3 regions of the Bradyrhizobium lupini genome follow, and region 2 is predicted to be linked to each of the others. Evidence: riboswitches for the same ligand, from Rfam matches in the RefSeq annotation. Region 2 holds a riboswitch; each other region holds the start of a gene.

Region 1 (10,264 bases), 1.7 Mb from region 2:
TGTCTGCTCCTCATCCGCAACATCGAGACCGTGGTCCAGCGCGTCCAGAAGCTGCCCGGCCTCATGCTCGGAAATCACGAGTGGCGGCGCGAGGAACAGGGAAGTCTGCTCGCCGCTGGTCCCGATCACGGCGCCCGCCTCCAGCGCCCGCTCCGCGACGCGCGAGGCAATCGGCACCTCGGTGGTGTCGGCATGCCAGGAGCGCCAGTCCGGCCCGTGCAACTCCACGGTCCAGTGCAGCCCCTGCCCCGCCAGGCGCTGCACGCTTGGATGTTTCTGCGCGATGGCCAGAAGGCGGCGGGTGAACAGCTTTTCGAGACCCCTGACGTGCTCCAAAATCTCGTCATCGCTGATGACTTTCAGATAGGCGCTGACGGCAGCCATGCTGATGGGATGCCCGCGCAACGTGCCGTAATTCTGCCAGCTCGTGCCCTTGAGCCGCTCGACGATGTCTTTCGACACCACGACCGCGGCAACCGCCGCCGCGCCACCGCCGAGCGATTTTCCGAGCGTCACGATATCGGGACGACTTTCGGCTCCCTGGAACGCGAACCAGCGCCCGGCACGGCCCGCACCAGTCACCACTTCGTCGGCGATCCAGTAGGAGCCGGCCTGCCGCGCGCACCGCGCCACCTCGTCCTGATAGGCGCCATCGTAGTAGATGCCGCCTTGCGTGTAGTCGATGATCGTCGCTGCCGTATCCGAAAGCAGGCGCGTGGCATCGGCCAGATATTCGCTGGGGGGAACATTGTTGGCCGGCGCGCCGTAGATCGCGCCCTGCGGCGCCGGCAATATCCGCACCGGCGCCATCGGCGCCGGCAGCTTCGAGCCGCCTGAGTGCACCGCGAGGCCGCCATGCCATTGCGGCTGCACGGTCATGCTGCGCGACAGGCCCGTAATGCCGTGATAGGCGCGTTCGCGCGTCGCCAGCGCGGACCGCTGCGTCAGGGCCTGACAGAGCGACAGCGCCATGTCATTGGCCTCGCTGCCGCTGATGCAGAAGCGCACCGCACCGACCCAATCGTCTTCGCCCTTGAACGCGGTGGCCATCAAGTCGTCAGCCGCCTGCTCGCGGCCGACCCAGGTCCAGCCCTCGTTCACGACGGGCGTATCCGCGGCGCGGCGGATCGCCTCCACCATCGCGGGATGACGATGTCCGAGACCGCCGCCGGTGTTGCTGCCGTCGATGAGCTTGCGACCATCCGACAGATGAAAATAGACGCCCTCGCCGCCGACCACGTCCATGGGCGCGCTGTCGCCGGCATTCAGCCCGGTTCGCAACAATCTGCTCATTGCAATCCCCTCATTCCGCAGCCTCGGCGCCGTAGCCACCGCCACCACAGGTCTCGATCGTGACGAGATCGCCTTGCTGCAGCACCAGGTTCGACTTGCCGTCGATCGCGACGTTCGCGCTCTGCCTGATCAGCGAGATGCGGCAGGCCTTGCCGGGTTCGCCGCCTTGCATGCCGAACGGCGCAATCACCATGCGCTCGATGCAGGTAGTCAGATGCATCGACGGCGCCAGGATGCGATAGGTACGGATGACGCCGTCCCCGCCGCGATGGACTCCCGTGCCGCCGGAATTCCGACGAATGGCCTGCTGCTCGACTTGGATCGCGTAATTCGCCTCGATCACCTCGATTGGCGTGTTCGAAGTGTTGGACAGATGCACCCGCGTCGCGGAGATGCCGTCCCGATCATGCCGCGCACCCTCGCCACCACCGTGGACCTCGTAGAGCATCTTCCACGAACCGTTTTGCCGCGGCTCGGCGAAGAAGAGGACGCCTGCCGTGGTCGCCCCACCAGCCGACAGACGTTCGGGAATGGTGTCCTGCATAGCGCGGAAGATCGCATCGACGATGCGCATCGAGGTCTCGTGATTGCCGGCCGCAACCGAGGCATTCCACCCCGGCTCGAGAATGGAGCCCGGGCGCGTGATGATGGTCAGCGGCCGCAGCGCGCCCGCGTTCTGGTTCATGTCGCGCCCGCTCATGATGCGCGCGGCATAGGCCACCGCAGAGCGCGCCATGAACGGCGTCGTGTTACAGAAATTCGAGACGCGGTCGCAGCTTCCCGAGAGATCGAAGGTCGCTTCGTCGCCTGCAATGGTGATCTTGACATGAATGCGCGCGGGCGCGTCGTCGACGCCGCCGTCGTCCAGATAATCCTCGCCCTCGTAGACGCCGTCAGGCAGATCGCGGAGCGCCTCGCGCATCTCGATTTCGGAAAGATCGTGCAGGCGCGACTGCGCCGCCGTGAAGACCGCCTTGCCGTGCTCGCGGCATAGCTCGACGATGCGCTTCTCACCGGCTTTCGTTGCGGCGATCTGGGCGAGAAGATCGCCCTCGCAGGATTCGGATCTCGAACATTGGCCTTGAGCAGCTGCACGATCGGCGTATTGACGCCGCTTGCCGTGGCGATCAGAACCGGCGGAATGCGCATCGCCTCCTGGAAGGTGTCGATGGCTTTCGCAAAATAGCTGCCGGGCCAGGTGCCGCCGATATCGGGCCAGTGTGCGAGGCTGACCGCGAACGCCACGATCTCGCCGTCGATGAAGACCGGGCGCACGACCTTGACGTCATTGAGATGATTGCCGCCGAGCGGGCCGACATTGTAGATCAATGCGTCGCCGTCGTTCAGGCTGTCGCGCGGCACCACTTTCAGCAATTCGAGGACCGTGTAGGCCATCGCGCCGAGATGGATCGGGATGTCGCGGCCCTGCCCGACCAGGTCGCCGCGGGCGTCCGTGATCGCCGACGACAGGTCGCCGGCCTCGCGCAGCAGCGGCGAGCGCGCCGAGCGCGTCATCACCAGGCTCATTTCCTCGGCGGCGGCCGAAAGCCCGTGCCGGATGACTTCGACGACGAACGGATCGAGCTTCATGCGGCCCCCCGCGTCAGGAACAGATTGCCTGAAACATCAGGCCTCGCCTGCCAGCCGGGCGGGACCACCACGGTCGACCATGCGTCTTCAATGATGGCCGGGCCGCTGACGATTTCGGTCAGCGAGGCACGGTTGATGATGCTTGTGGCGATGTCGTGAAAGCCATCGAACGAGCAGATGCGCTCGCCTTTGGAGACCGTTCTGACCGCGATGGCCGGCCGGCTCACGACGGTCGTCGATGGACGGCGCGCCTGCACCCGCACGGACTCGATGACGCAGCTCTCGCCCGTCGCATAGCCGAACAGCTCGTGGTGCCGGGCCAGAAAATCCTTCTTCAGCGTGATGACGTCGAGCGGTCGCGCGAACGGCACCGGAATGGCGTCGTTCTGCGCCGCGTAGCGCATCAAGGCCACCAGCTCGATCTGAATCTCGGTCGCGGCAACCCCGTTGGCGATCAGCGGCGCCGAGGCATCGTCGATCAGCACCCCGATCCGCTCCGACACACGGGCGAGGTCGATGCCATCGAGCGCAGCGCGCAGAGTTTGCTGCTGGAGGAAGCTGAAATCGGCAGTGAGACAGCCCAGTGCCGAAAACGCACTCGACGCGCTGGGAACGACGACCTCGGCAATCCCGTAGAGATCTGCAAGGCCCGCGGCATGCATCGGGCCACCACCGCCAAAGGCGAGCAGCGTGCAGTCGCGCCCGTCGATGCCGCGCTCGACGGTGACGCGGCGGCGCGCGCGCCATTGTCGCGTTCGCGACCTTGATGATGCCGAGCGCGGTTTCGGTCAGGCTCAGCCCCAGAGTGCGCGCGATCGGCGCGATGACATCACTGGCTGCCTTGATGTCAATTCCGATCCGGTCGCCGAGTTTGGCGTCCGGATTGAGATAGCCGAGCACGGCGTTGGCATCGGTGATGGTCGGCTCGGTACCGCCGCGGCCGTAGCAGGCCGGTCCAGGCTCGGAGCCGGCGCTTTCCGGTCCGACCGTCAGGCCACCGGAGCCGTTGCGCACGATCGAGCCGCCGCCCGCCCCGATCGAGTGCACCGCGAGCATCGGCTGGCGCAGCGGCTTGTCGCCGAGCATGCGGCCGTCGGTCATCTCGGCCTGACCGTCGACGATCAGGCACACGTCGGTCGTGGTGCCGCCCATATCGAACGTCAGCATCCGGGACGTGCCGAGCTGGCGCGCGATGCTGACCGATGCGGAGACGCCGGCCGCGGGGCCCGACATCGCCATCACCAGCGGCCGCCGCTTCACGGCCGAGATCGGCACCATGGCGCCGGCCGAATGAAACACCTGCAGGCCGGGACCGATCGGCAGCCGCAGCTCCAGTTCGCTGAGATATTCCACCGCAATCGGCATCGCCGCGGCGTTGAACACGGTCGCCGAAGTCCGCTCGTATTCGCGCGCCTCGGGATTGACCTCGTGCGACAGCGAGACGTGGGCAACGACGCCCTTGAGCCGCTCGCCGAGCATCTTCTCGTGCACCGGATTGGCATAGGCATGCAGCAGCGCGACCGCGACACTCTGCACGCCGGTCCCCTTCAGCCAGGCCACCAGACGCTCGATCTCCGCGTCATCCAGCGCCTTCAGCACCCGGCCCTCGTGATCGAGGCGCTCAGCAAGCCCGAAGCATCGTTCCGGCGGCACCAGCGGCAGCGATTTTGGCGGGACGTCGAGACGATAGAGATCGCGGCGGCGATAGCGCGCGATCTCCAGCACGTCGGCAAAGCCTTCGGTCGCCACCAGTGCCACTTTCGGCAGCCGTCCTTCGACGATGGCGTTGGTCACGCGCGTGGTGCCGTGGACGAAGCGCTTGATCTCGCTCTTGCGCAGGCCGACCGCCTCGATCGCCTCCAGCATCGCCTGAACCGGAGCTTGAGGTCGCGACGGCACCTTCGCGATCCGTGCCTCCGCGGGGGAGTGTCGGATCGCGATGATGTCGGTGAAGGTGCCGCCGATATCGGTGCCAACTTCCCAGTGATTTTCGTCAGTGCTCATGTGTGGGTCAGCTGCGGACGACATTCGAACCGGACGCCGGGTGGTTCCCGTCCTTCGCGAGGTTCAATCGCAAACCGAGAGCGCTCATCATCATCCCCTGTCATGCCACCGCTTGCGAGCGTGCGACAGAGCGATGGCCTCGGGATAGGGCCAGAGTTGTCGCAATGCACTGGACCAGCCCGCGACCGGCGCGGCGCGGCGAGGCACATTTTAGTGCAGCCCTGCCCGCATGGAGAGCACGTCGGTGTGGATCGTTCGACGCGACATAAGTGCGGCGCACCACGAATTTTCCCGGACGAAACACCACATCCGCTGCAGCGCAATCCACGCGCCCCGCACGCACTGTCTAATTTGCAGGCGATCGACCGGCCCTACGGACCATGCGATTGCTTATGAGCTATGCATGGCAGTCGGCTCAGCCTCTCTTTATTGTACGATCAGTAAGCGGTGGTTTTGCCCGCTCCGGCTCTCAGGCCGCGAAGGACGGACGCAGGCGGCGCCAGCCGATGATGATGCCCGTGATGGAGAACAGAAAGCCAAGGGAGCAGAGCCCGACGACCAAGCCGTCGCGCAGCAACGGGTGCGCGACGAGAACCGGAAAATCCAGCGTGTGCAGCGCGCCGTAGAACCAGCGATAGGCCCGCCGCGATGGATCCAGCCTTTGCAGCAAATTGCCGTCGGCGCCGTCGATGTCGAACCAGAGGTCACCGCAATACGAGCGGTAGACCGGGGCGCCCGGGACAGTGGACCGCGCGGGATAGTTGTCGTCCTCGGCAAGTACAGACGGACCGCCGCAGCCGGCCGCCAGGCGCGCGGTCAACCCCTGGACCTCGTGCACATCCAGAGATCTCGTCGGTCCATCGCGGGGCGCGTCCCCTGCCTTGATCAAGGTCTGACCGGCAAGGGCCGTTCGATCCCGCCGATAGAGAGTGCCGTTGAAGGCAAACCATTCGATTTCACGGGTCGATGGCGATACAGGCTGCCGATCGAGCGATGGGGCCGCCGTCCAGTTCGGTGAAGCGTTCATCACGCTGGATTCAGCGGAGGCCCATTGCCCGCGCGAGAACAGCCGCCCGTGATCCATGGAGAGCCAGCCGCTGAAAATCCAGCTCAGCACGAACACCATCGCAACGAGGCCGATGAGATGATGCAGCGCATGCCAGCCGCGATAGGGCGAGCCGATCAGACCGCTGCGAGGTTTGATCCGCGCAAGCCCGAGCACAGAGCCAAGCAAAGCCGCGATCAGGGCCAGCAGCGACAAGGTCCAGACCACGCGATCCCACAGCGACCAGTTGCTTCGCAGGACCGTTGGATAGATCCAGTGCAGCACACTCCCGACCAGATTCCAGGTCCGCTCGTTGCGCGTCGTATCCAGGACGATCTCGCCGGTGAGCGAGGAGACATAGACTTCCCTCCCGTCGGCATCACCGAGGGCAACCCGAAACAAGGGCCGATGGCGGTCAAAGCCGTTCGGCACGCTCCATTGGTCGTAGTCCGAGCGCGCAACGATCTCGGTTGGTCCGGCATCCAGCCCGCGGCTGCGGGCGTGATCTCGCGCGATGGCCAATGCGACGTCGGAAGACGCGACCGACGCGTCGCCCCCATCGGAGGCGCGGATTGCGCCTGCGCGCGATGGCCCCGAGACGACATAGACCGGGCCGTCGCTGCGCTGGATCAGGCGAACGCGCGTCGCATCCGCGATGCCGCTCGCGGCAACGGCATCGGCGACTGCAATCCTCGTCCCAGCACTCGCCAGCGGCCCAAGCCCGGCGAAGCGTTCCGCTTCCGTCAGAGACGGAAACGGAACGAAGTGCATCACGATTCCCGTCGCGAACCACATCGCGAACAGCAGGCAGAACGCGATCCCGAGCCATCGATGCAGCAGGACGATCGCGCGCATCATCGATCAGCATCCTACCATTTGAATGCGGCCGAGAGTTCATAGGTGCGCGGTGCACCCAAGAGGATCTGGTCGGGATAGAACGGATCGCCCCAGATCGCATAGCGCTTGTCGGCGATGTTGCGCACCCGGAAAGTCAGGCGAGCCTGGTCGACCGCGTTGAACACCGTCTTCGGGATGTCGACGAAGGCATAGACGTCCGCGACAGTGTAGGCCTTCATCGTCACGACATTCGCATCGGTGTTGTAGCGGTCGCCGACGTGACGGCCGGTGACGCCGACTTCCACGGGCCACGGCGTGAAGAACCGATACGACGCTCCGGCATTCGCCACGACGCGCGGCACGTTCGGCGGCGTGTTGCCGGAGAACGAGCCGCCGACAAAATTAAAGTCGGCGTAGCGCGCATCGACATAGGCGATGTTGCCCCAGAGACGCAGGGGACCGATCGGACGCACGGACGCGGCAAGCTCGACGCCCTTCGATTCCTGCCGTCCGGCAAGGTTGAGCTGCATGCCGCCGGCCGCGGCATAGACGTTCTTGCGCAGGATGTCGTAGGCCGAGAACGACCACTCCGCCCGGTTGTCCCAGAACAGGTGCTTGACGCCGGTCTCGTAGGTGCGCGCGGTGGTCAGGTTCAGCGGATCGGTCGGATTGAGCAGGAAGATGTTGTTGGCCGAGATGTCTGCGCCGGTGGCGTATTGGCTGAAAAAGGTCAGGCCCGGTACGGCTTCCCAGGTGTAGCCGATACGGCCCGTGGTCGGGACCCAGGATTGCGAGAACGGGAAGTTCGCCTTCTCCAGACCGAACTTGTCGGTCGAATTGCGGTCGAGCCCGATATGCTCGACGCGCAGGCCGCCGACCAGCGCAAAGGTCCGTGTCAACTTCAACCGGTCCTCGAACGACAGCGCCTCATTGTCGATGCGCGCGGTCTGCTGCTGAATGGTGAGCAGGCCGTAATAGCCGCGAGGCGGATCGACCAGCGGAATGGAATCGCCGGGGAAATTTGCGGCGCCCGGCCTCACGAAATCAAGGTAGCTTGAGGAAAGCGTCGTGACCAAACGGTTGTCAAAGCCGGCGATATTCGCGTCCCAGATCAAATCGGTGACGTTGCCGACCAAGCGTTGGCTGTGCGCGACATAGAAGCGCTCACGATCGACCATGTTGGTCCCGGAATTGAACGCCTCGATCTCATTGTTGAACCATGTGCGCTCAGCTCCGTAAGCATAGGCTTGACTTTTCAGCGTCAGGTCGGGCGCCAGATTCAGCTCGAAACCGCCGCGCAGCCACACCTCCTTCGCTACGTTCCTGTTGTCGAGGACGTTGTAGTTAGTATTGAAGGTGCGGTCGTCGATCGTGACGGCACCGAGATCGGTTTTGTTGTAGTTCGAGACGTAATTGCCGGAAACGATCCCCGTCGTCGCATGCGAGCCGCTGAAGGCAATCGGCACCAGCGGCGCACCCCAATAGGCTTTCGAGCGATCTTCCCGATACTCGATCGCGCCCCAGACCTTGAGGCTGTCGGAGATGCGGTAGTTGAGCTGGCCGGAGACATCGAGCGTCTTGGTGTTGGTGTCGTCGGCAAAGCCGTTGAGCGAGGAACGGCTGACGTCGAAGCGGTAGTCCAGCCCCTGCACATTGGTGCTGCCGCCCGAGCCGTAATGCGCCCGGAACGAGTTCAGCGAGTCCCAGGAGAAATCCGCCTCGTTCCGGATCGGACCGGTGTGCGGCTGCTTGGTGACGAAGTTGATCGCGCCGCCGGCGGCGCCCTCGCCTGACATCAGTGATGCCGGACCCTTCAGGAATTCGACAGCCTCCAGATTGGCCGTGTCCATGATCCGCGAGGTCATGTTCTGCGGACCGATCTTGATGCCGTTGTAGAGCGTGTTGATCTGGCTGTTGGTGAAGCCGCGCATGGAGAAAGCCGAAGGCTCGGCCGGATTGTCGCCGGCTGTGACGCCCACCGCTCCCTGCGCGACGTCGGAGACTGTGCGGTAGCCCTGCTCGCGCATGGTTGCGGCCGAGATCACCTCCACGGTCGCGGGTGTTTCTCGCACGGTCAGGCCGAGGCGCGAAGCGCTTTCGGCGACGGCATTGGTGTTGAGCGGCGTCTGTGCCGCCGTGGTCGGCACGACGGGCTTGGGCACTGCGGATGCAGTCCCCGGCCGGCGCGCTGCTGCGCGGCGTGAGCTCTGCGCGTCCCGTCCGGCCGGGCTGGACTGCCTGCGGGATTGTGGCGCCGACACCTCGACGGGCGGCAGTGGCTCGCGGGCCTGCTGCGCCAAGGCCGCTGGCATGTCGATGGCGACGAAAGATGTGAGAGCGGCGGATGCCAGTAGGAAACGGCGTGGTCGTACGATACGAAGGGAATACACGGTCTTGGACCTCGGAGTGACGTCAGTGGCACGTCACCGCGAACCAGGGTCCCATCGTCCGGCTTGCAGCCTTCCGATGAAGCCGAATGTCTGTACTCCCCGACCGACATCTTCGCGTGTGACCACGGCTGACGGCAGGTCTCCTGGCTTGCGGGTCAGTACCTTGCATCGCCTTCCCGGGACCGAGATACCCAGTGGCTCGTGACGCAAGATCCGCCGCTTACAGTTGCGGGGGCAGCCACGGCATTGGGGACAACGTCCCCGCACCGCATTCCCTTTTCATCCCCTCTCGGGGAAACCGTCGCGAGCATCTAGGATTACGATCCAGACAGAGTCAATGTGCCAGTTGCGGCGCTATTGCCACAACGACCAGTTTCCTTGGAGAAAAGCATGGAAGGCGAGACCTTCCTCTGGCTGATACGGCACGCGCCCGTCGATGGCGTTTCGGGGATCATCCATGCAGCCGACGCGCCGGCCGATCTCGGTGCTCGCGCGCAGCTGGAGGCGCTGCGCCAGCGCTTGCCGCGGGACGCCGCGAGCTATGCGAGCCCGTCGCGGCGCACCGTCGAAACGGCCCGCGCGCTGGGACTCGAGCCGCTGCAGCTGGACGAATTCAGCGAGCAAGACTTTGGCGACTGGACCGGCCGTCGGCATGACGAACTCGCCGCGACCGGTGGCGAGGCCTATGCACGGTTCTGGAGCGATCTGGCGCGCGGACGGCCGCCCGGCGGCGAAAGCTTTGAGGAACAGGTCGCGCGGGTCCGCCTGGGTTTGTCGAAGATCGGCACCGGGGCCGCAACGCTCGTCGTGCATTCCGGCACGATCCGGGCGGCGCTGTGCATCGCGCTCGACCTGACGCCACAAGCGGCCCTGCGCTTCATGATCGATCCGCTGTCGCTGACCAGGATTGACCGGCTCGCGACCGGCTGGCGCGTCGTCTCCGTCAATCAGCGGACGATTTGATCAGGCCGGACGATCAGGCACATTGGCCTGCGCAAAGGTCGCCATGCCGTTGTGGAGCGCGCAGGCCGACCGCACCAGCGGCAGCGCGATGGCCGCGCCCGATCCTTCGCCGAGCCTGAGATCCAGGCTGATCAGCGGCTGC
Region 2 (10,264 bases):
TTCGTCGCTTTTTTCAACACCTTTCAGGGCGTTCGCGAGGTCAATCCGGTCGTGCTCGCGAATGCGCGCCTGCTACGTGCATCGAAGTCCTCCCTGCTGCGCCATGTCTACCTACCGTCCGCCACCACGTGGATCCTGTCGAGCCTGCGGGTGTCGGTCGGCATGGCTGTGATGGGAGCAGTGGTCGCCGAATATCTCGGTTCGTCCGCGGGATTGGGGCACCTGATTGCGCAGGCCGAGGGCGTCCTCGACGCGACCGGAGTGTTCGCAGGAATCATCGTCCTCTCCGCCTTCGTCGTTGCTCTCGATGCCATTGTCGACCGCGCGGAAAAACGGCTCCTGGTCTGGCGGCCCGCACCTGCCCACGAAGCCTGATCGTACCGCTGTCCCATTCTCATGGAGTTTCCCATGCACGCTTTTCCACGACTGATGCTGGTCATCGCGATAGCCGCATTCCCGGTCATCTCGACTTATGCCGCCGAGCCCGAGAAGACAAAATTGAAGATCGCAGTGGGGTCACAGATCCTCAACTATATGCCTCTCGAACTTGGCGTGAAGCTGGGCGCCTTCAAGGAAGAAGGGGTTGACGTGACCGTCGAGAACTTCCAGGCCGGTGGCTCGAAGGCTTTGCAGGCGTTGATCGGCGGCTCGGTGGACGGGACCGTCGGCTTTTATGATCACACCATTCAGATGCAGGCCCAAGGCAAGCAAATTTCCTGCGTGTTCCTGCTCAATGACATTCCCGGCGTGTTGCTCGGTGTCCGCGGCGACCTCGCTGACAAGGTCAAGACGGGTGCCGGTCTGAAGGGCCTGAAGCTCGGGATCACGGCGCCGGGGTCCTCGACCGATACCATGGCGCGCTACTACATCAAGAAATCGGGATTGGGCTCGCGCGATGTAAGCATCATCGCGGTTGGCAGTGGTGCACCCGGCATGGTGGCGCTCGAGGCCAAGAATATCGACGCGCTCGTCTATTTCGATCCGATTGCGACCCTTCTCGCGCGCAAGAAGAGTGCGACACCGCTGTTCGACGCGCGCACGGTCGAAGGCTCAAGGCAGGCCTTTGGCGGAATCTATCCGGCCGCGTGCCTTTACCTTCAGCAGTCCTTCATCGACAAAAATCCGGAAACGGTCCAGCGCCTCGTCAACGCCTTGTTCAAAACTCATCGCTGGATCAACACGGTTACGGCGGAGCAGCTCGTCGACGCGATGCCTCCTGCATACAAGACCGACAATCGCGAGGTGAACATCGAGATCATCAACGCGTCGAAAGCGCTGTTCTCGCCAACCGGTCAGATGGACATCGACGCGGCCAAGATCCCGCTGGCTGTCCTAGGCGACTTTGATCCGAAGATCGCAGCCGCAAAGATCGACCTGATCAAGACCTTCACGAATCGATTCGCGGAACGTGCTGCGCAGCAACTGAAATAAGTTGCGTACTAAGCGCTCGCTATTGGATCACCTACAAGAAGGCTCTTCAGATGTCTCTGCCGCTAGCCGGTATCCGCGTTCTCGACCTGTCAAACGTGTTGGCGGGTCCGTTCTGCGGTTACCATCTTGCGCGCCTTGGCGCGGAGGTCATTAAGGTGGAAAATCCGAACGGCGGCGACCTGGCGCGGCGCCTCGGCGCGGATCCGCAAAGAGCGGAGCGCCTGCAGGGACTCTCGTTTGTTGCTGTGAACGCCGGCAAGCAATCGATTGCACTGGACCTGAAATCGGAAGCGGGCCGCGAGGTGTTCTTGCGACTGGTCAAGGAAGCCGACGTGGTTCTCGAAAACTTCCGGCCGAAGGTGATGGAACGCCTTGGCCTCGGCTTTGATGTGCTTGTCAGGCTGAACCCGCGTCTGGTCTACTGCGCGATCTCCGGCTTTGGGCAGAGCGGACCGTGGTCCGCCCGTCCGGCCTATGACCAGATCGTCCAGGGTCTCTCCGGAGCCATGAGCGTCACCGGCGATATAGCCTCGGCTCCCCTGCGCACGGGCTTTCCGATCTCGGACACGATTGCGGGACTGACTGCTGCGTTTGCTATCGCCGCGGCTCTGGTCGACCAGCGGCATAGGCAACGGGGTCGGTTCATCGACGTGTCCCTGCTCGAGGCCACCATTGCGGCGATGGGATGGGTCGTCTCCAACCACCTGAACGCCGGGATCGAGCCGCAGCCCATCGGCAACGAGAACTTTACCGCGGCTCCCTCCGGCACGTTCCGCACCGCAACGGGCCCGCTGAACATTTCCGCCAACGAGCAGAAGCAGTACCAAGCCCTATGCGACCTGATCGACCGACCGGACCTGAAGACGGATCCACGCTTTGCTGGACGCGAGATGCGCAAGGTGAACCGCGCTGCGCTGAGCGCGGAGTTGAACAAGGCATTGAGTTGCAAGCCCGCTGAGGAATGGGAGGCCCAAATGAACCTGGCTGGTGTCCCTGCCGGCCGTGTGCTGACGGTCTCGCAAGTGTTGCAGCAGCCACAGGTCGTTGAGCGCGGATTCGTCGAGACTTTGGCGCCAGAACAAGACGATGCGCAGCCGTTACGAATCACGCGGCCGGGGTTCCGGCTGGATGAGGAGTTTTCGGTGCCTTCACCACCTGCGACGCTCGGAGCAGACACTGAGCGATGGCTGCAGCGGCTCGGCTATTCGTATGCGGAGGTTGAGCAACTGGTCTCAAGCCGAGCCGTCGGGACGCCAAAGCAAGGAGAGGCTGATTTCCTGCCCGTCCGCGCAGCCACGGACGGACCGATATCATGACATCCGACGGCTTGCGTCGGTTGGCAATCGGCAGGTTGAAAGGACGGAACCGGAAATGAGCGAAGAAGAACTGAGATACCAAGCGGCCAGTTGGTGGCGAACCTCCATTTGCGATATCGCGCCAGGTCGCATCGCCTATCGGGGTTATCCAATTGAAGATTTGATAGGCCGCGTTTCTTTTCCCGCCATGATTTGGCTGATGTTACGTGGCAATCTGCCAACGCCAGCACAGGAGCAGCTGCTGCAAGCTGCGCTGGTTGGATCCGTTGACCACGGTCCGCACGCGCCCTCCATTGCAATTGCCCAAATGGCGGTGAGCTGCGGCCTGCCCCTGAATGGCGCAATGGCCTCGGCAATCAACACGCTCGATGACGTGCATGGCGGAGCAGGGGAGCAGGCTATCGAACTCTACGAGGATGTGCTGCGACGGCGCCAAGGGCGAGAGATCGAGCAGGCCGCTGGCGCTGCAATCGACCATTTCACCGCAACCCGCAGCAAATATCTGCCGGGCTTCGGCCACCGGTTTCATCCAGTCGACCCGCGCGCGGCCCCGCTATTGGCGCTGGTGGATGCCGCAGCTGACGAGGGCAGTGTCGGCGGCGATTATGCCAAGGCCGCTCGCGCGATCGAGCGGGTGATGCAACAGCGCAAGAGCAAGCTCATTCCGATGAACATCGATGGCGCGACCGCGGTCATTTACGGCGAACTGGGCTTCGCCTCTCCGCTCGCGCGGGGGGTCTTCTGCTTGTCGCGCGCGGTCGGAATCCTGGCTCACGCCTGGGAGCAAACTGGGCGCAACGATCGCAACAAGGGCCCAATGCCCAAGCAGTTCGGCTACAAATACGAGGGCCAGCCGCGTCGCAGGCTCGAAGGCGCATCATGAGCATCTCGAAATCCCGCCCAAGCTGATGGAGGCCAGCGTGTTCTCGTCGATGGCGGCGGAGTTTCGTCGCCCGGCTGTTTCTTCGGAATGGGCAGACGCGAACCGCGGGGCATATCCAGTAGATTGTTTCATCGAGGGACCGTCGTTCGACCAGTCCGGGAATCTCTATGTCGTCGACATCCCCTTCGGCCGCATTTCCGGATTTCACCGGAGGGCGTCTGGTCTTTGATCATCGAATACGACGGCTGGCCGAACGTCTGAAGGTTGCTCCGGACGGCCGGGTGCTCGTGTCCGACTATATCAACGGTCTCCTGGAGCTCGATCCACAGAGAGGGACCATCCGACCGTTGCTGGGCCACCGCAATTCCGAGTCCTTCAGAGGCTGCAACGACCTGCATATCGCGACCAAAGGCGACATCTATTTCACCGATCAGGGCCAGACTGGATTGCACGATCGGACCGGCCGGGCATTTCGACTGTGCCCTGACGGCCGGATCATTGCTTGATTTCTAATGGCCCGGGCCCGAATGGCCTGGTGCTCAGTCCGGACGAGACCGTATTGTTCGTTGCAATGACGCGCGACAATAGCATCTGGCGCGTACCGCTGATGCGTGATGGCGTGGGGAAAGTCGGACGATTCAGCTGGTTCTTCGCGACGAGCGGTCCTGACGGACTGACGGTCGATCAAAAAAAGGGTGGCTCTTTGTCGCGCATGATTCCCTCGGCCACGTTTTCGTATTGGCGCCAAACGGCGAAGCGGTCCGCTTGCATCCAGTCCTGCGCAGGGGGGAGCTGCACGAATGTCATATTGGACGCGGCACTCGGCACATTGCTCATTACGGAATCCTCTACCGGATCAGTGTTGATGGCTGATCTCGCGCACCTTCATCGAAATTCGCCAGCAGGAGTGGCAAGGTGGTGCGGAATCCTTTTACGCGCCGGTCCGCCGCACCAAGATGCAGGAATGAGTCTGGTAGACAACTGGCTAGCCAGTTGCCGAGAGAATGTAATTGGTGACGAATGGATGGCGTTTGTGTGCGGTGATCTCAAACCAGAGCCAGTAAATCGCACTGCATGGAAGCGCAAAAGAAGGATTCGTAAGGCTGGGTCGGGCTCCGCCAGGAACGGGCCGCCGCCGACCTGCCGCTATTGGTCGGGCGGGTCGCGGTATCGCTTCCCACAAATGCAGAATGATTGATCGCTGATATTTTCGAACGCTCTCGCCAAGAAGGCCGAAGAGGTAACCGCTCGCGGCGGGAGTCAGCATCGCATCAGCGTCAAGGGTTCTCGATCATGCTCGGCCGCGACGCACGCGTGAAGCGTTCGTTTTGAGAAGCAACAAGCCCAGGATTTACTGCTTGAAGGACTTTACCGATAGCACGCTAGCCCAGGAGCGCTTTAAGCGTGTGGCGCAGAGGTCGTACTACTGTCAGAGCCTCTTGCGCGCGCGCAATCCTCCAACCCGATATCCCCTCTCCTCGTAGAAGTGGCGTACCCGTTCTAGGGCCGGATAGCCATTCGGAGGCAACGCAACCTCAATCATCTGCCAGCCGCGGCGCTTCGCCTCCGAATCTACCGCCTCGAGCAGATGCCGACCGCAGTCAGAGCTCCGGAAGTCACGAGAAATCCATAGCTCCTGAAGCACGCCGTACGCTCCGGCTGCTCTCACGGCCTGTACGGCCGAGATGCTAGCTATCCCTACAATCTGCCCGGTGCCTTGTTCCTCGACGACAAAAATGAAGCCCTGTTCGGGATCCTGAATCAGGTGCAACGCCGCCCGCTTCGCGCCTTGAAGGCTGAACTCCGGTCCGGGGCCACCTAACTCGGAAAGTAGCTCTTCGACCGCTTTTGCGACCGCGTTCTCATCTCCTGGCACGCTCTTGCGCAAAGCCGTGCCCGCGCTGGACAGGCCTTGCCCTTCAGCGCCAACACGAACACCCGACCTAGCCCTCTGGAGGAAATTCATGCTCAGGAGAATACAGAAAACGCAATTGAAAGCAACTATCAGGCTCGGTAGGAAGCAGCACGTCCACACTCGCTATAGGCAACAGAGTTGAGGTAATTGCAAGCCATTGCCGTTCTCAGAATCGACTGCGGCTTGAGCGGCTGCGAACTCATGATGGGTTGCCTTCGATTGGAAAATATTCACCAAACGGCACACGCCGGTCATGCCGATCAAACGTTCGTAAGAGTGATTGCCGATCGTCGCTCACGAACTACTCGATTCAATAAATCGTGCGCCTCGATGATCGCAGCGCCATAGAGCGTCAGCTCGGTGCGTGCGAAGGAGAGATTCCGACCTCGCGTGCGTCACTCGCACAAAGTTGCGCGAAGCGCGACAGGTATCATACGCGTGCGCCCGATAAAATCGTCTGAGCAAGATCGCGAAAGATCTTGCACACCAATGCACTATCTTAAGCTTATCTCGAACAATCGAAAGATATCGGGAAGCACAGCTTGTTTGGACCTTCGCTCCTCGTTTAAGGCACCCTCACGGAACGGGAGTGGTTGCGATGGAACATGGGCAGGCCGGACTGGTCGGAGGGAAACCTGTAATCTTCGGGCAACGTAAGGTGCGGCCGCGGGCGTGCCTGGTCGGCAAGCGGCATCTGCGCGCCTTTCTACGGGATGTGCTGGAGGATATGGGATTTGTTATCAGCGAATGCAGGACTGCTGACGAGATGCCGCACGTACTCCGCACGGAGCTCCCTGATCTGATCCTGCTCGGCATTGGCTCGGACCGCATCGAGCCTGGACGATTGCTCGAGATGCTGGTACGCGAAGAATTTGCAGGCCGAGTGCTGGCGTTCGGAGCCCGCGAGTCGATCATCATGGCGGCAGTGCAGCAGGTCGGTAGTGAATATGGACTTGCTATGCTGCCGCCGCTCAAGGCGCCGTTTGCAGCCGAGACGTTGCGCGATCGGATCGCCATGCTCTTGCCAAGAGAGCCGGCGCCCCGTCCCGCGGTCCATGTCGGAGAAGCCTTACACGCTGGCTGGCTTGAGCTCTGGTATGAGCCGAAGTTTGACGCGTGTACCCTTAGCCGCCGCGGCGCCGAGGCGCATGTGCGAATGCGGCACCCGACCTGGGGCGTCGTTCCACCAGCCTATTTCATCCCGGAACCTCACGATCCGCATTTTAGGGGGTTGTCGCAGTTCGTGATCGACCGCGCGATCAAGGATTGGCAGTATCTTCTGGAGCAGCAAACTTCGATTGATCTCTCCATCAATCTCCCGGCAGCATTCCTGATTGACCCGCAGGCGGTACGCGATCTCTGTCGGCGCATGCCGTCGCACCCCGCTTTCGGCGGTTTGACGATTGAAATCGAGAGCGTGGAAGCTATCCAGAACCTAGATCTCCTGGTCGAGGTTGCGCGTGAGGTTCGCTTTCACAACATTGGCCTTGCAATCGACAATGTCGGTGCCAATTGGCCGCAGCTGATGGGGGTGACAAAATTCCCGTTCATGAAATTGAAAGTGGATCGTCAGTTCGTCGGCGGCTGCGCGAATGGGCCCCTCAAGCGAACGGTGTGCCGCCATATCGTCGATATAGCCAAAGAGTATAATGTGCGCACCGTCGCCGAAGGTGTGGAGAGCCAGGCCGACCTAATCGCTGTGGCCGAACTCGGCTTCGACCTTGCGCAGGGCCATTTGTTCGGAAAAGCCATGCCACTGAAGCAATTTGCACAGTCATCTTTCAACCCTGCTCCAGCTCGTCCAAAATAGTTGCGAGTGGCTGAGTGCGGCCAAGCGACGATCACGAGCACCGCCATGCCTACTCGCACCAGGCATGAGGCTGAGTGCAATTCAATCGGTCTGCAAAGCCAGTGTTGCGCGTCCCGCCGCCACTTCATTTCCCTCCGAAGCTTGTTATACAACAAGCCCGTTTTGGCAAGCCTCCAGCGAGTCCTCCGCAGCTAGCGTTGCAGCCATGAGCGAGGCTTGCACAAACCTCCAGTCGGGGTGATGTGACCGGAGGTTTGCCGAGATCCGACCTAGACCTGCGCCGTTCGCGGCTTTTTGTCGCCGCCGGTTGAGGAAGCGTCAGCCTCGCTTGCTCCCGCGCTGACGTGCCAAACAGACGCTTTCAGAGTCAAGTCGCGACTGGCTCTCGCAAGAGGGCCCGAGGGCTCGTAGCCTGAAATTGAAGCGACCTGTTGCTGTCGCAGATGCAACATGGTCTCAGACCCGGGACAGCCGAATTGGGAAAATTGCCCAACATTGAGCGCGTCTGCGTTTGGCACGGCATTTGAAAGGGATCGCCCATGGCATCGCTCGCCTAAGGAGTCGGAAGGCATGGCTTACAAGATCGTCGCTTCGCAATGCACCGTTTGTGGCGCATGTGAGTTCGAGTGTCCCAACGCGGCGATCAGTCTGAAGCGCGACATTTACGTTATCGATGCCAAAAAATGTACGGAGTGCGAGGGCCATTGCGACACGCCGCAATGCGCGGTGGTCTGTCCGGTCCCTGACACCTGTGTCCCGTCCAAGACAGGATAGGCAGCCCGCGACCAAAAGGCCTCATCGCTCGATTTCGCGAACGAAGTTGTAGATGTGGGACCTTGAGGAGACCACGACCGCATGGGGCGCATCGAGGTCGATTAACATCGTTATGAGCTTAAGGCGCTGAGCGACTCGAGGAACCCCTCAAAGGGCTCTGTCGGAGGACACCGTCGAATTTGTCACGAACAAGGACAAGGCCCTCGATGCTCAGTGGCCGCGTTAAGGCCTATCGTCGCGGGCCGCGAGTCGAGGCGAGGCAGACCGGCGTCGAGCGGCCACCGACGCATCGAAGCCGACGCAAAAGTCGCTCAGCACGTGAACACCTAGTGCACCGAGAAGATCATCTTGGCCAACCTCACGGAGCGGTCGACCTCGTGCCTGGTCGCGGGCCCGCCGAACACCAAGGAGCCGACCTGATCATCCGTGCGGTCCTGGAGCAATCCGGCTTTCGAAATTTTTACGGAGCCTCGTGGGCAGTGAGCAAACGGATGCCGGACGAGGATGATCGCACTTCCTGACGCGCAGGTTCGAAAAGCTGCTGACGGAAAAGGTCGCCTCCTCGCGATCACACAGATACCGAAAGCGGCCCGGGTTCGTTCCGGTGGTGGAGCTCAACCGTTACGCGAGCAGGGAGCGAATGCATTTCACAAGCGGAGCCTCCACGGATCAGGGCGTGTTCACCAGGCCGCGAGCAAGACCGTCGTACCCGCCTAGTGCGCTCGTAATCGCTTGGGCAATGTCGCAGCGAGAATCAGTAGGTTGACGCATCGATCCATCGTGCGCATAATTTCAAGCCGTCGCGGTCTCCGGATTTCGTTTGATCCGGAGCTAAGAGGGAAGCCGGTGCAATGCCGGCGCTGCCCCCGCAACTGTAAGCGGCGAGCCGCTGTCCAACGAAGTCACTGAAGCCATGCGGCTTCGGGAAGGCCGGACAGCAGCGACGACCCGTGAGCCAGGAGACCTGCCTCGACAAGATATCGTCCACGGGCGGGGCGTCCCGGTGTGCGCCAAGCAGTTGTCGCTCACGCGATGTTCGCTGTCTGCGTCCGCCATGGCCTTTGCCCCAACATGGGGTCTAAGCTATGTCAATCCTTTCGCTTCCCGTTGCCACACTGGGGACGTCACGCATCGGCCCACGACGCGAACTCAAATTCGCACTCGAGAGCTACTGGGCGGGAAAATCCAGCGAAGCCGAGCTCCTCGAGGCGGGGAGTGGACTTCGTGCCGCTAATTGGGCACGGCAGAAATCCCGCGGTGCGACCGTCATTCCTTCGAATGACTTCTCGCTCTACGACCATGTGCTCGATACCAGCCTAATGGTCGGCGCCATTCCCGACGTTTACGGCTGGAACGAAGGTCCTGTGTCGCTTAAAACCTACTTCACCATGGCGCGTGGCGCTCAAGACGGTGGTCACGCTCAGCATGGGCCCGGCGTAGCCGCACAGGAGATGACGAAGTGGTTCGATACGAACTACCACTACATGGTGCCGGAATTTCACCAGGATCAGATCTTTAAGTATGCCTCTCGGAAGCCGATCGAGGAATATGAGGAGGCAAGAAGCCTCGGTTATCAGACGCGGCCCGTCCTAGTGGGCCCAGTCACTTTCCTGAAGCTCGGCAAAAGCGTAAATCCCGCATTCAATCCGCTGTCGCTGCTTGATCGACTCCTCCCCGTCTATGTCGATGTTCTCCGCGAACTAGCCTCGCGCGGCGCTGAATGGGTTCAGCTCGACGAGCCATGCCTAGTGATGGACATCGACGAAGCATCTCGGGCCGCTGTCCGCCGGGCCTATGCTCATTTCGCTAAGGCCGTGCCGGCCCTTAAAATCATGCTGGCCACATACTTCGGGGGTGTCGGCGACAATCTTGAAACAGTCTTGGCCTTGCCCGTTGCCGGGGTTCATGTCGACCTGGTTCGTGCACCTGACCAGTTGGACGCGATTGTCGCCAGAGCAGGTAGAGATCTCGTGGTCTCGCTCGGTGTCGTTGATGGTCGCAACGTGTGGCGCTCTAATCTGCCGGCGCTACTCGACCAACTTGCTCCTATGGTCAAAAAACTGGGCAGGGACCGTGTTCAGATTGCCCCCTCCTGCTCGCTGCTTCATGTTCCGGCCGACATTGAACTAGAGATC
Region 3 (10,264 bases), 1.7 Mb from region 2:
TGCGGTGATCGCCGCAACCACGGAATATTCCGTCGTCTCCGGCATCGTCGCGCGGCCGAGGCCGTGACCGGTGTCGCTGGCCTTGTCCGCGAACACGGCGAGGTGGCCGGGGGCCTGTTCGAGACCCGACAGTTTCAGCGTGGCATAGCGTGCTGCGCGCTCACCGGCATAGGAATTCAGCGCGTCCGCGTTGCACGCTTTGAAGTCGTCGATCACGGCGCGACGCCGTGCGGCCTCATCGACGATGACGAAGCGCCAGGGCTGGCTGAGGCCGACCGAGGGTGAGAGACAGGCCGTCTCGATCAGGCGATCGATGGCGCCGTCCGGCAACGGATCGGCGCGAAAGCGGCGCACGTCGCGGCGCCACACGAACAGCTCGCGCAAGTGCTGGCGGAAGGTGTCGTCGAATTCGACCATTGCGTCACCCTCCGATCTGGAAAGCTGCGGCAACCAGCAGGATCAGAATCTCGCCGGTCTGCTCGAACGCGCCGAGGATGTCGCCGGTCTGCCCGCCGATCTGGCGGATGGCAAGTCGCGCCAGCATCAGGCCGGAGAGAGCGAGCAGGATCAGGCTCACCAGCGCCTTGCCCGGCCCAAGCGCGAGCACGAGCGCGAGGATTCCAACAGCGAATGCGATCGCAACGCTGCGGCCCGGCGGTGATCCCGCACTCGCCGACAGGCCGTCAGGTCGCGCAGGCGCGACCTGCGACATGAAGGCCGGCAAGCCCGCGCGGGCCGCAGTGTGCGCAGCGCACAGTGCGAGCGCGACGACCCACGGATTGGCGATCGTCGCGAGCGCGCTCCAGCGCAGGCCGAACGACAGGATCAGCGCGCAGACGCCATAGGTGCCGATCCGGCTGTCGCGCATGATCTCGAGCTTGCGCTCGCGGGTGCGGCCGCCGCCGAGCCCGTCGGCGGTATCGGCAAGGCCGTCCTCGTGCAGCGCGCCGGTGACGAGGGCGGTCGCGGCCAGCGCGAGCAGGGCGGCAAGGTTCGGCGACAGACCCAACAGGCTCGCGACCTTGTAGACCAAGGCGCCGGCAAGGCCGACCAGCAGTCCCGCGACTGGAAGAGCCCAGGTCGCGCGTGCGACGGCGCCGTCAGCTGCGGGCTTCGACAATGCGACGGGGAGGATTGTCACGAACGATGCCGCCATCCTGAGATCGGCGATGACGTCTCGCAAAAATTGGTCGCGCGGCATCATTTCAGTTTCATCGGCAGGCCGGCGACGACGAACTCGGCCTCGTCCGCAACGGCCGCGATGGCCTGGTTCATGAAGCCGGCGGCGTCGCGGAAGCTCCGCGCCAGCGCATTGTCGGGGACGATGCCGAGGCCGACTTCGTTGGTGACGAGAACGACGGGACTTTTCAGCCGGGGCAGGGCGCCGGCAAGCTCCTTGATCTCGCGTTCCCAGTCGCGCCCCCATGCATCAGGTTGGAGAGCCAAAGCGTCAGGCAATCGACGAGCCGCGCGCCGCCGCCGTCGGTGGCGAGCAGCGCGGGCAAGAGATCGAGCGGCACTTCGCGTTCAATCCAGTCGGTTCCGCGGCGGGCGCGATGCATGGCGATGCGCGCCTCCATTTCGGCATCGAGAGCCTCGGCTGTCGCGAGGTAGACCGGCCGCCCGGGAAAGGCGCGCGTGCGCATTTCCGCGCGCTTGCTCTTGCCCGACCGTGCTCCGCCGGTGATCAAAATGACGGCCATGAAGTCTCCTGTCGGCCTGCACTAATCACCAAACGCGGCCAAAAACAAAGCCGAAATCCGCCAATCAGGGGCTTGCGCTCCGGCCACCCTTTGCGCAACAGGGGCAGGACAGGAGACGGGTGTGGGTTTTGCGGGTGCGATGGCGGTTGCGATGGTGGTGGATGCCCTGTTGGGCTGGCCGTCGTGGTTGTTCGCGCGGATCGGCCATCCCGTCACCTGGCTGGGCTGGCTGATTTCTGCCATCGACACCGCCTGGAATCGACCGTCTGATCCGCCGGCATTTCGCCGCGCCGCTGGTCTCGCCGGAGCGCTCGCGGTGATCGCGCTCTCGGTCGCGCTCGGCTGGGCGCTGCAGTCCCTGCTTCCCTTGGGCTGGATCCAGATCGTGCTGGTCGGCGTCCTCGCCTGGCCGCTGGTCGCCCTACGCTCCTTGCACGACCACGTTGCTGCCGTCGCAAACCCGATGCGAGCGGGTGACATCGCCGCCGCCCGAGACGCGGTCTCGCGCATCGTCGGCCGCGATCCCGCAGCGCTCGACGAGGCCGGGATCGCGCGTGCGGCGATCGAGAGCCTCGCCGAGAATGCATCCGACGGCATCGTCGCACCCGTGTTCTGGGGCGCGCTGTTCGGTCTTCCCGGCATTTTGGGCTACAAGGCGATCAACACGCTGGACTCCATGATCGGCCATCGCTCCGAACGCCACGAAGCCTTCGGCTGGGCCGCGGCGCGCATCGACGATGTCGCCAATTTCATTCCGGCGCGGCTGACCGGATTTCTGTTCGTGCTGCTGGCGCCCCAGCGATCCGAGGCGCTGTCGTGCATGACGCGGGACGCACGCCGTCATCGTTCGCCCAACGGCGGCTGGCCGGAAGCAGCCATGGCGGGTGGGCTCGGTGTGCGGCTCAGCGGTCCGCGGATCTATCACGGCAGCATCACGAACGAGCCATGGCTGAATGAAGCTGCGCGCGATCCGCTTGCCGCCGACATCGATCGAGGCTTGACGGTTTACCGCCGCACCATGCTGCTGCTCGCCGGCATCCTTGCGATCCTGGCCTTCGCGTGAAAGAACAGCGCATGCGCGAGCACGGTGGAAATCTCGATCAGGCCCAGCAGCGCTTCGGCGGTCGCGCGGAGGACTGGATCGATCTGTCGACCGGTATCAACCGCCTGCCTTATCCCGTGGGCGAGGTGAGTTCGCGCGCGTGGAGCGCGTTGCCGTCGCGCGCCGAGATCGAGGCGCTGCATCACGCGGCGCGGCACGCTTACCGCACGAGCGCGGCGGTTGTCGCGCTCGGCGGCGCACAGGCGGCGATTCAACTGCTGCCGCAACTTGCGCCACCCGGCCGCGCGCGCATCCTCGCCCCGACCTACAACGAATATGCCGGGGTCCTCTCGGCCGCGGGCTGGGAGGTCCAGGAGGTCGGGGACTTCGACGCATTGGCGGGCGCGGACCTCGCCATAGTCGTCAATCCCAACAATCCCGACGGCCGATGCCACCCACCAAGGGATTTGCTGACGCTGCTGCCGCGCGTCGGTCGTCTCGTCGTCGACGAGAGTTTCGCCGATGTAGCCCCGCAGCTATCGCTTGCATCCGGGGACCGGCCGGGGCTGCTGATCCTGCGCTCCTTCGGAAAGTTCTATGGCCTTGCCGGCCTGCGGCTCGGTTTCGCGCTCGGCAATTCGTCCGACATCGCCAGGCTCGCCTCGATGTCGGGGCCTTGGCCGGTCTCGGGAGCGGCGATCTCCATCGGCTGCCGCGCGCTGCGTGACGATGCCTGGGCGGAGGCCACGTCCGCGCGGCTGGCGCGAGACTGCGGTCGTTTCGACGGCATGGTGCAGTCGCAAGGCTGGACGCTCGTCGGCGGGACCCAGCTGTTTCGTCTCTACGAGACGCCCGACGCGCCTGCCGCGCAGGAGAAGCTGGCGCGTCGCCATATCTGGTCGCGCGTGTTCGCGCGAGAGCCGACATGGCTGCGCCTCGGGCTTCCGGGCGGCGAATCCGAATGGACGCGCCTGGCCGAGGCTCTAGCGCGCTAGCGCGAGCAGGCCGTCGATGTCGAGATGTTGCTCGATGTGATCGGCGAGCGCATCGAGCGCGCTATCGACCCTGGCGTGATAGGGCTCGTCGCCGGCGGGAATGTCGAGCTTCGCCAAAAAGGCCTTGCGGAAATCATCCGACGTGAACAGGCCGTGCAGATAGCTGCCTTGCACGCGCCCGTCGCGCGAGATCGCGCCTTCCGGTTCGCCATTCAGCCTTGCGAATGGCCGCGCGCGATCCGGCCCATCAGTGCGGCCGATGTGGATTTCGTAGGCTTCGATCGGTTGATCCGTCGCGGCATGCACGGCCGCGACACGCGTCAGCGTCTTCTGCGGGCTCATCACCGTCTCGACATCCAGAAGCCCGAGACCCGGTGTGTCGCCGGCGGGGCCCTCGATCCCATCGGGATCACTGACGCTGCGTCCGAGCATCTGATAGCCGCCGCAGAGGCCGAGCACATGGCCGCCTCTGCGGCAATGCGCCAGCAGATCGATGTCCCAGCCCTGCGCGCGGAGAAAGGCGAGGTCGCCGCGGGTGGATTTCGAACCGGGAATGATGACGAGGCGCACATCGCCGGGAATGGCTTCGCCCGGCCGCACCATCACCAGATCGACGCCAGGCTCGAGCTTGAGCGGATCGAGATCGTCGAAATTGGCGATCCGCGACAGCGCGAGACAGGCGATCTTGCATTGGCCCGGCTTGCGCGCATCGCTCAGGCCCAGCGCATCCTCTGCCGGCAGCTCGCCGGCGCGCGCGAACCAGGGCAGCACGCCAAAGCCGCGCCATGCGGTCTTCTCTTCGATCAGCTTGTAGCCGTCATCGAACAGCGTGGGATCGCCGCGGAACTTGTTGATGACAAAGCCCTGGATCATCGCGGCATCATCCGGGTCGATCACTGTCTTGATGCCGACGAGTTGCGCGATGACACCGCCGCGGTCGATGTCGCCGACCAGCACGACCGGCACATCGGCCTTGCGCGCAAAACCCATATTGGCGATGTCGGCCTTGCGCAGGTTCACCTCGGCCGGGCTGCCGGCGCCTTCCACCAGCACGAGATCGGCGCGCGCCTTCAGCCGCTCGAAGCTCTCCAGTACCGCGTCCATCAATGCCGGCTTCATCGCCGCATATTCACGCGCACGCGCGGTCGCGATGCGTTTTCCATGCACGATCACCTGCGCGCCGACATCCGTCTCGGGCTTCAGCAGCACCGGGTTCATGTCGGTGTGCGGCTCGACGCCGGCGGCGAGCGCCTGGAGCGCCTGGGCGCGGCCGATCTCGCCGCCGTCGACAGTCACGGCCGCGTTGTTCGACATGTTCTGCGGCTTGAACGGGAGCACGCATAGGCCGCGTCGCACAAAGGCGCGCGCGAGGCCGGCGACGATGAGCGATTTGCCCACGTCCGAGCCGGCCCCCTGGATCATCAATGCGCGCGCCATCGCGAGTTTCTTAGAACTCGACGCCGGCTTGCGCCTTGATGCCGGAGCGGAAGGGATGCTTGACCAGCGTCATCTCGGTGACGAGATCGGCGATGTCGATCAGCTCGTCCTTGGCGTTGCGGCCGGTGAGCACGACATGCGTCATCGGCGGCTTCGAGGTCACCAGGAAATCGACGACCTCGGCGATATTGAGATAGTCGTAGCGCAGCGCGATGTTGATCTCGTCGAGCACGACCATGCGGAGATTCGAATCGAGGATCAGCTCCTTGGCCTTCTCCCAGCCGGCGCGGGCGGCGGCAATGTCGCGGGCGCGGTCCTGCGTCTCCCAGGTAAAACCTTCGCCCATGGCGTGGAACTGGCAGAGGTCACCGAAATGGCCGGTGAGCATGCGGCGCTCGCCGGTATCCCAGGCGCCCTTGATGAACTGCACGACCGCGCAGGGGAAGCCATGGGCGACGCAGCGGACGATCATGCCGAAGGCCGAGGAGGACTTGCCCTTGCCGGCGCCGGTGTGGACGATGATGAGGCCCTTTTCGCCGCTCTTGGTCGCCATGATCTTGTCGCGGGCGACCTTCTTCTTCGCCATTTTCGAGGCATGGCGGGCGTCGGTTTCGTCGGCCGTCTGGCTATCCGGTTCGGAGGTCATCGGACGGGGTCCTTCGGCTTGACAAGAGGCGGTCGGGGGCAAATGGTGGCCCGGCGTTGGTTCCTGTCCTACGACAGGCGAAGAGGGAATGCGATAGGGTCCGAATCGGCAAGATTTGGTTCCAAAATGCAGCCGCCCCCGCGACCGTGACCGGAGAGATGCCCGAAGCCACTGATCCCCTGGGGATCGGGAAGGCGGGGATCGAAGGGGAAACCCTGCTCCGCAAGCCGGGAGACCTGCCAGCGCGGACGATTTTGGACCGGCGGACGGGGTGTTCCGCGACGGGGAAACGGGCCTTCGCAAGAACGGTTCGTGGGCCTCTTCGCTTCCCGCTGTTTATTCTGGAAGAAGCGATGACCGTCACACTTCATGTCTGCATCACCTGCCGCGCCGGCCAGACGCTTGGCGAGGGCGAGACGACGCCCGGCAAGCGCCTGCATGGTGCGATCCTCGAGGCCGGCGTGCCTGACGGCGTCAGCGTGGTTCCCGTCGAATGCCTGTCGGCATGCAACCAGGGTTGCTCGGTCGCGCTCAGCGCGCCCGGCCGCTGGTCCTATGTCTATGGTCGCCTCTCGGATGCGAATGCGAACGACGTGGTCGCGGGCGCCGCGGCCTATGCGGCCGCGCCCGACGGCCTTGTGCCCTGGCGCAGCCGCCCGGAGATCTTCCGCAAGCAATCGCTTGCCCGCATTCCCCCCATTTCCCCCTTGGCCGTCGTGCCGGAGGCCGCCGAATGAATTCGCTCGCAAAAGTCCCGGTCACGGTCGTCACGGGCTTTCTCGGCTCCGGCAAGACCACGCTGATCCAGCATCTGCTTGCCAATGCCAACGGCAAGAAGCTCGCGGTGCTCGTCAACGAGTTCGGCAGCGAGGGCGTCGATGGCGAGATTCTGAAATCCTGCGCCGATGCGAATTGCCCGGAAGAGAACATCATCGAGCTCGCCAACGGCTGCATCTGCTGCACCGTCGCCGACGATTTCATTCCGACCATGGAGAAGCTGCTGTCGAGGCCGGTGCGGCCCGATCATATTCTGATCGAGACTTCGGGCCTGGCACTGCCCAAGCCGCTGCTCAAGGCGTTCGACTGGCCGGAGATCCGTTCGCGCATCACCGTCGATGGTGTGATCGCGCTTGCCGACGCCGAAGCTGTCGCCGCCGGCCGTTTCGCGCCCGACCCAATTGCCGTCGAAGCGCAGCGCGCGGCGGACGGCAATCTCGACCATGAGACGCCACTGTCGGAAGTGTTCGAGGACCAGATCGCCTGCGCCGACATCGTGCTGCTGACCAAGGCCGATCTTGCGGGCGCGGCAGGCCTCGAAGCGGCCAAGGCGGCGATCACCGCCGAGATGTCGCGCCGCGTGCCGATGCTGGCGATCACCGACGGCGCGATCGACGCGCGCCTCATCCTCGGCCTCGGTGCTGCCGCCGAGAACGATCTCGCCGCGCGTCCCTCGCATCACGACGGCGAAGAGGATCACGAGCACGACGATTTTGCGTCCGTCGTGATCGATCTTCCTGAGGTCACCGATATCGAAGCGCTGGTTGCATCCGTTCAGCGTCTGGCGCGCGAGCAGAATGTGCTGCGCGTCAAGGGTTACATCGCGGTGCAAGGCAAGCCGATGCGCCTCTTGCTGCAAGCGGTGGGCGAGCGCGTGCGCCACCAGTTCGACCAGCCCTGGGGCGCGGGTGCGAGGCAGTCAAAGCTGGTCGTGATCGGCGAGCACGGCGATATCGACGAGGCCGCGATCAAGGCGGGACTCGGTCTTTCAGGATCCGGTATCTGATGCACGTCGTCTTCCGCGAGAGCCGCGGTCTCGAGGAGACCGCGATACCAAGGGACATTGGCCAGGACCCGGCCGATCTCGTGGTGCTCTCGTATTCGGATTCCGATCTTGCCGCGTTCGCGGCCGGCTGGCGCCGTGGCCGCGACAGCCTGCCGTCGCTGCGGCTCGTCAATCTCGCAGAACTTCGTCATCCGCTCTCGGTCGACACCTATGTCGAACGCACGCTTGCGCACGCGCGCGGCATTCTCGTGCGTTTGATCGGCGGGGAATCCTATTGGCCGTATGGGCTCGCGGCCCTGCAGCAGCTGGCGAAGGAGCGCGGCATCGTGCTGGCCGTGCTGCCGGCCGACGGCCGCGACGATACGCGGCTGGACGCGTATTCGACCCTGCCGGTCTCGACGTTGCGGCGGCTCAAGGTGCTCTGCGACACCGGCGGCCCCGTCCCATCGCAAGCCGCGATCGCGCAGCTTGCGCTGGCTTCGGGCCTCTATGCGGGACCTGTTATCGGCGACATGACCGTGCCCGAGATGGGCTTTTACGATCCCGCGCGCGGCGTCATTGCCGCGCCGGCGTCGGGTGAGGGCAGGCCGCGCGCGCTCGTGGCCTTCTATCGCTCCTATCTCACCGCTGCCGACACCGGCCCGGTCGATGCCCTGATCGCCGCATTGCGCGAGAAGGGGTTCGACGCGTTTGGTGTCTTCGTTACCTCGCTGAAGGCTCCAGGCGTTGCAGATTGGTTGCGCGGATATCTCGCGCAAAATCCTCCGGCCGCGATCGTCAATGCGACCGCGTTCTCGGCGATGGGCGACGACGGCACGACGCCGTTCGACGCCGCATCCTGCCCCGTGTTCCAGGTCGCGCTCTCCACGGCCCGCCGCGAGGACTGGGCGAGCTCGCTCCGCGGCCTGTCGCCCGGCGACCTCGCGATGCATGTGGTGCTGCCCGAGGTCGACGGCCGCCTGTTCGCGGGCGTGGTGAGCTTCAAGTCTGCCGCGATGCGGGATCCCGATTTGCAATTTTCGCATCTGGCACACAGGCCTGACGAGGAGCGCGTGAAGGCCGTCGCCGCGCGCGTTGCGGCCTGGCGGCGCCTTGCGGAGACGCCGGCCGCTGACAAGCGGATGGCACTCGTGCTCTCCAACTATCCGGGCCGTCCGCATCAGATCGCGCACGCGGTGGGTCTCGATGCGCTGGCGTCGGTCGAGGCTTTGGTGTCCGACTTCGCGGAGGCCGGATTTGATCTCGATCCGGTCCATGCCCTCGGCGAGACGCTGCTCAAGCAGACCTTGAGCTGGAGCGTCGCCGATTACCGTGCTGCACTGTCGCGCCTTCCGCAAGTGTTGCAGGATGATCTCGCGCAAGCCTGGGGCGCGCTGGAGACCGATCCGGGTTGTCGCGACGGCGCGTTCCATTTCGCTGCGATTCAATGCGACCGGTCGATCATCGCGGTTCAGCCGGAGCGTGGCGATGCGACCGCGCGCGATGCCGACTATCACGATCTCGCCCGCACGCCGCGCCATGCCTATGTCGCGTTCTATCTCTGGCTCCGCGAGCAGGGCTGTGATGCCGTCGTGCACATGGGCGCGCACGGCACGCTGGAATGGCTGCCCGGAAAATCCGTGGCGCTGTCGCAGGCGTGCTGGCCGGAAGCCCTGATCGGCGATTTGCCCGTCATCTATCCCTTCATCGTCAACGACCCCGGCGAGGCTGCGCAGGCCAAGCGGCGCCTGGGGGCCGTCACCATCGGCCATCTGCCGCCGCAGCTCGCAATATCAGCGGTGCCGGACGGATTGCGCAGGCTTGAACAGCTCCTCGACGAGTACTCGACGGCCGATGGTCTCGATCCCGCCCGCCGCCAGCGTCTGATCGCCGCGATCCGCGATGAGGCACGCGCGGCTGGCCTCGAAGACGATCTTGGCCTCGATGCAGCGGCCGCTCCGGCCGAAGCGATCCCGCGGATCGACCGCTTCGTCTGCGATCTCAAGGAAAGCCAGTTCGGCGACGGCCTGCACGTGTTCGGCCGCGGCGCCTGCGGTGAAGCAGAGCGCGACGCTTTGCGGGCCGCGCTTGCAGGCCGGCGCGTCGCGCCGGGGCCGTCAGGTTCGCCCTATCGCGGCCGCCAGGACGTGCTGCCCACGGGACGCAACCTTTTCGCCGTCGATCCGCGCGCGGTGCCGACGCCGTCGGCGCATGCGCAAGGCATCAAGCTCGCCGAAGAATTGCTACGTCGTCATTTGCAGGATCATGGCGACTGGCCAAAGGGCCTTGTCGTCGATCTCTGGGGCTCGGCGACAATGCGCACCGCCGGCGAAGAGTTCGCCATGGCGCTGCATCTGGCCGGCCTCGCACCGCGCTGGGATCATGCTTCCGGCCGTGTCACCGGCTACGACATCATCGCGCCTGCGGAGCTTGGCCGGCCCCGCATCGACGTCACGCTGCGTGTCTCGGGCCTGTTCCGCGACGTCTTCTCAGGCCTTGCGCAATTGTTCGAGGCGGCAGCCGCGGCGCTGTCGGTCCGCGAGGACGAGGGCGACGAAAATCCATATCGCCATCGCACATCGCGCGTGTTCGCGCCGCGTCCCGGACAATACGGCGTGGGTCTCTCGGCAATCCCGGACGCCTTCACGCCCGAGACGCGCGAAGCCGCCGGCGAAGCGT

What was found. A riboswitch is a leader RNA that binds a small molecule or an ion and turns the genes downstream of it on or off. The one in region 2 is predicted to bind cobalamin.
Region 1: linked by a shared signal. The riboswitch ahead of AB3L03_RS05405 (TonB-dependent siderophore receptor) and the one ahead of metE (5-methyltetrahydropteroyltriglutamate--homocysteine S-methyltransferase) in region 2 are both predicted to bind cobalamin.
Region 3: linked by a shared signal. The riboswitch ahead of AB3L03_RS05490 (DUF1636 domain-containing protein) and the one ahead of metE (5-methyltetrahydropteroyltriglutamate--homocysteine S-methyltransferase) in region 2 are both predicted to bind cobalamin.

What each region holds. Positions count from the first base shown of each region.
Region 1 covers NZ_CP162553.1:1,056,390-1,066,653, forward strand. The annotation lists gene AB3L03_RS05385 (aminotransferase class III-fold pyridoxal phosphate-dependent enzyme) at 1-1,293, opposite strand, end outside; partial or broken gene AB3L03_RS05390 (hydantoinase B/oxoprolinase family protein) at 1,304-2,883, opposite strand; partial or broken gene AB3L03_RS05395 (hydantoinase/oxoprolinase family protein) at 2,880-4,887, opposite strand; gene AB3L03_RS05400 (PepSY domain-containing protein) at 5,357-6,790, opposite strand; gene AB3L03_RS05405 (TonB-dependent siderophore receptor) at 6,802-9,159, opposite strand; cobalamin riboswitch at 9,275-9,477, opposite strand; gene AB3L03_RS05410 (histidine phosphatase family protein) at 9,550-10,122, shown strand; gene cobT (nicotinate-nucleotide--dimethylbenzimidazole phosphoribosyltransferase) at 10,123-10,264, opposite strand, start outside.
Region 2 covers NZ_CP162553.1:2,756,920-2,767,183, reverse strand. The annotation lists gene AB3L03_RS13190 (ABC transporter permease) at 1-375, shown strand, start outside; gene AB3L03_RS13185 (ABC transporter substrate-binding protein) at 409-1,431, shown strand; gene AB3L03_RS13180 (CaiB/BaiF CoA transferase family protein) at 1,482-2,747, shown strand; gene AB3L03_RS13175 (citryl-CoA lyase) at 2,803-3,630, shown strand; gene AB3L03_RS13170 (hypothetical protein) at 3,798-4,136, shown strand; gene AB3L03_RS13165 (hypothetical protein) at 4,202-4,828, shown strand; gene AB3L03_RS13160 (GNAT family N-acetyltransferase) at 5,060-5,596, opposite strand; gene AB3L03_RS13155 (EAL domain-containing protein) at 6,144-7,355, shown strand; gene AB3L03_RS13150 (4Fe-4S binding protein) at 7,926-8,129, shown strand; cobalamin riboswitch at 8,916-9,116, shown strand; gene metE (5-methyltetrahydropteroyltriglutamate--homocysteine S-methyltransferase) at 9,215-10,264, shown strand, end outside.
Region 3 covers NZ_CP162553.1:1,078,283-1,088,546, reverse strand. The annotation lists gene bluB (5,6-dimethylbenzimidazole synthase) at 1-417, opposite strand, end outside; gene cobS (adenosylcobinamide-GDP ribazoletransferase) at 422-1,204, opposite strand; partial or broken gene cobU (bifunctional adenosylcobinamide kinase/adenosylcobinamide-phosphate guanylyltransferase) at 1,201-1,703, opposite strand; gene cbiB (adenosylcobinamide-phosphate synthase CbiB) at 1,825-2,766, shown strand; gene cobD (threonine-phosphate decarboxylase CobD) at 2,778-3,740, shown strand; gene AB3L03_RS05500 (cobyric acid synthase) at 3,729-5,177, opposite strand; gene cobO (cob(I)yrinic acid a,c-diamide adenosyltransferase) at 5,188-5,823, opposite strand; cobalamin riboswitch at 5,864-6,082, shown strand; gene AB3L03_RS05490 (DUF1636 domain-containing protein) at 6,177-6,560, shown strand; gene cobW (cobalamin biosynthesis protein CobW) at 6,557-7,606, shown strand; gene cobN (cobaltochelatase subunit CobN) at 7,606-10,264, shown strand, end outside.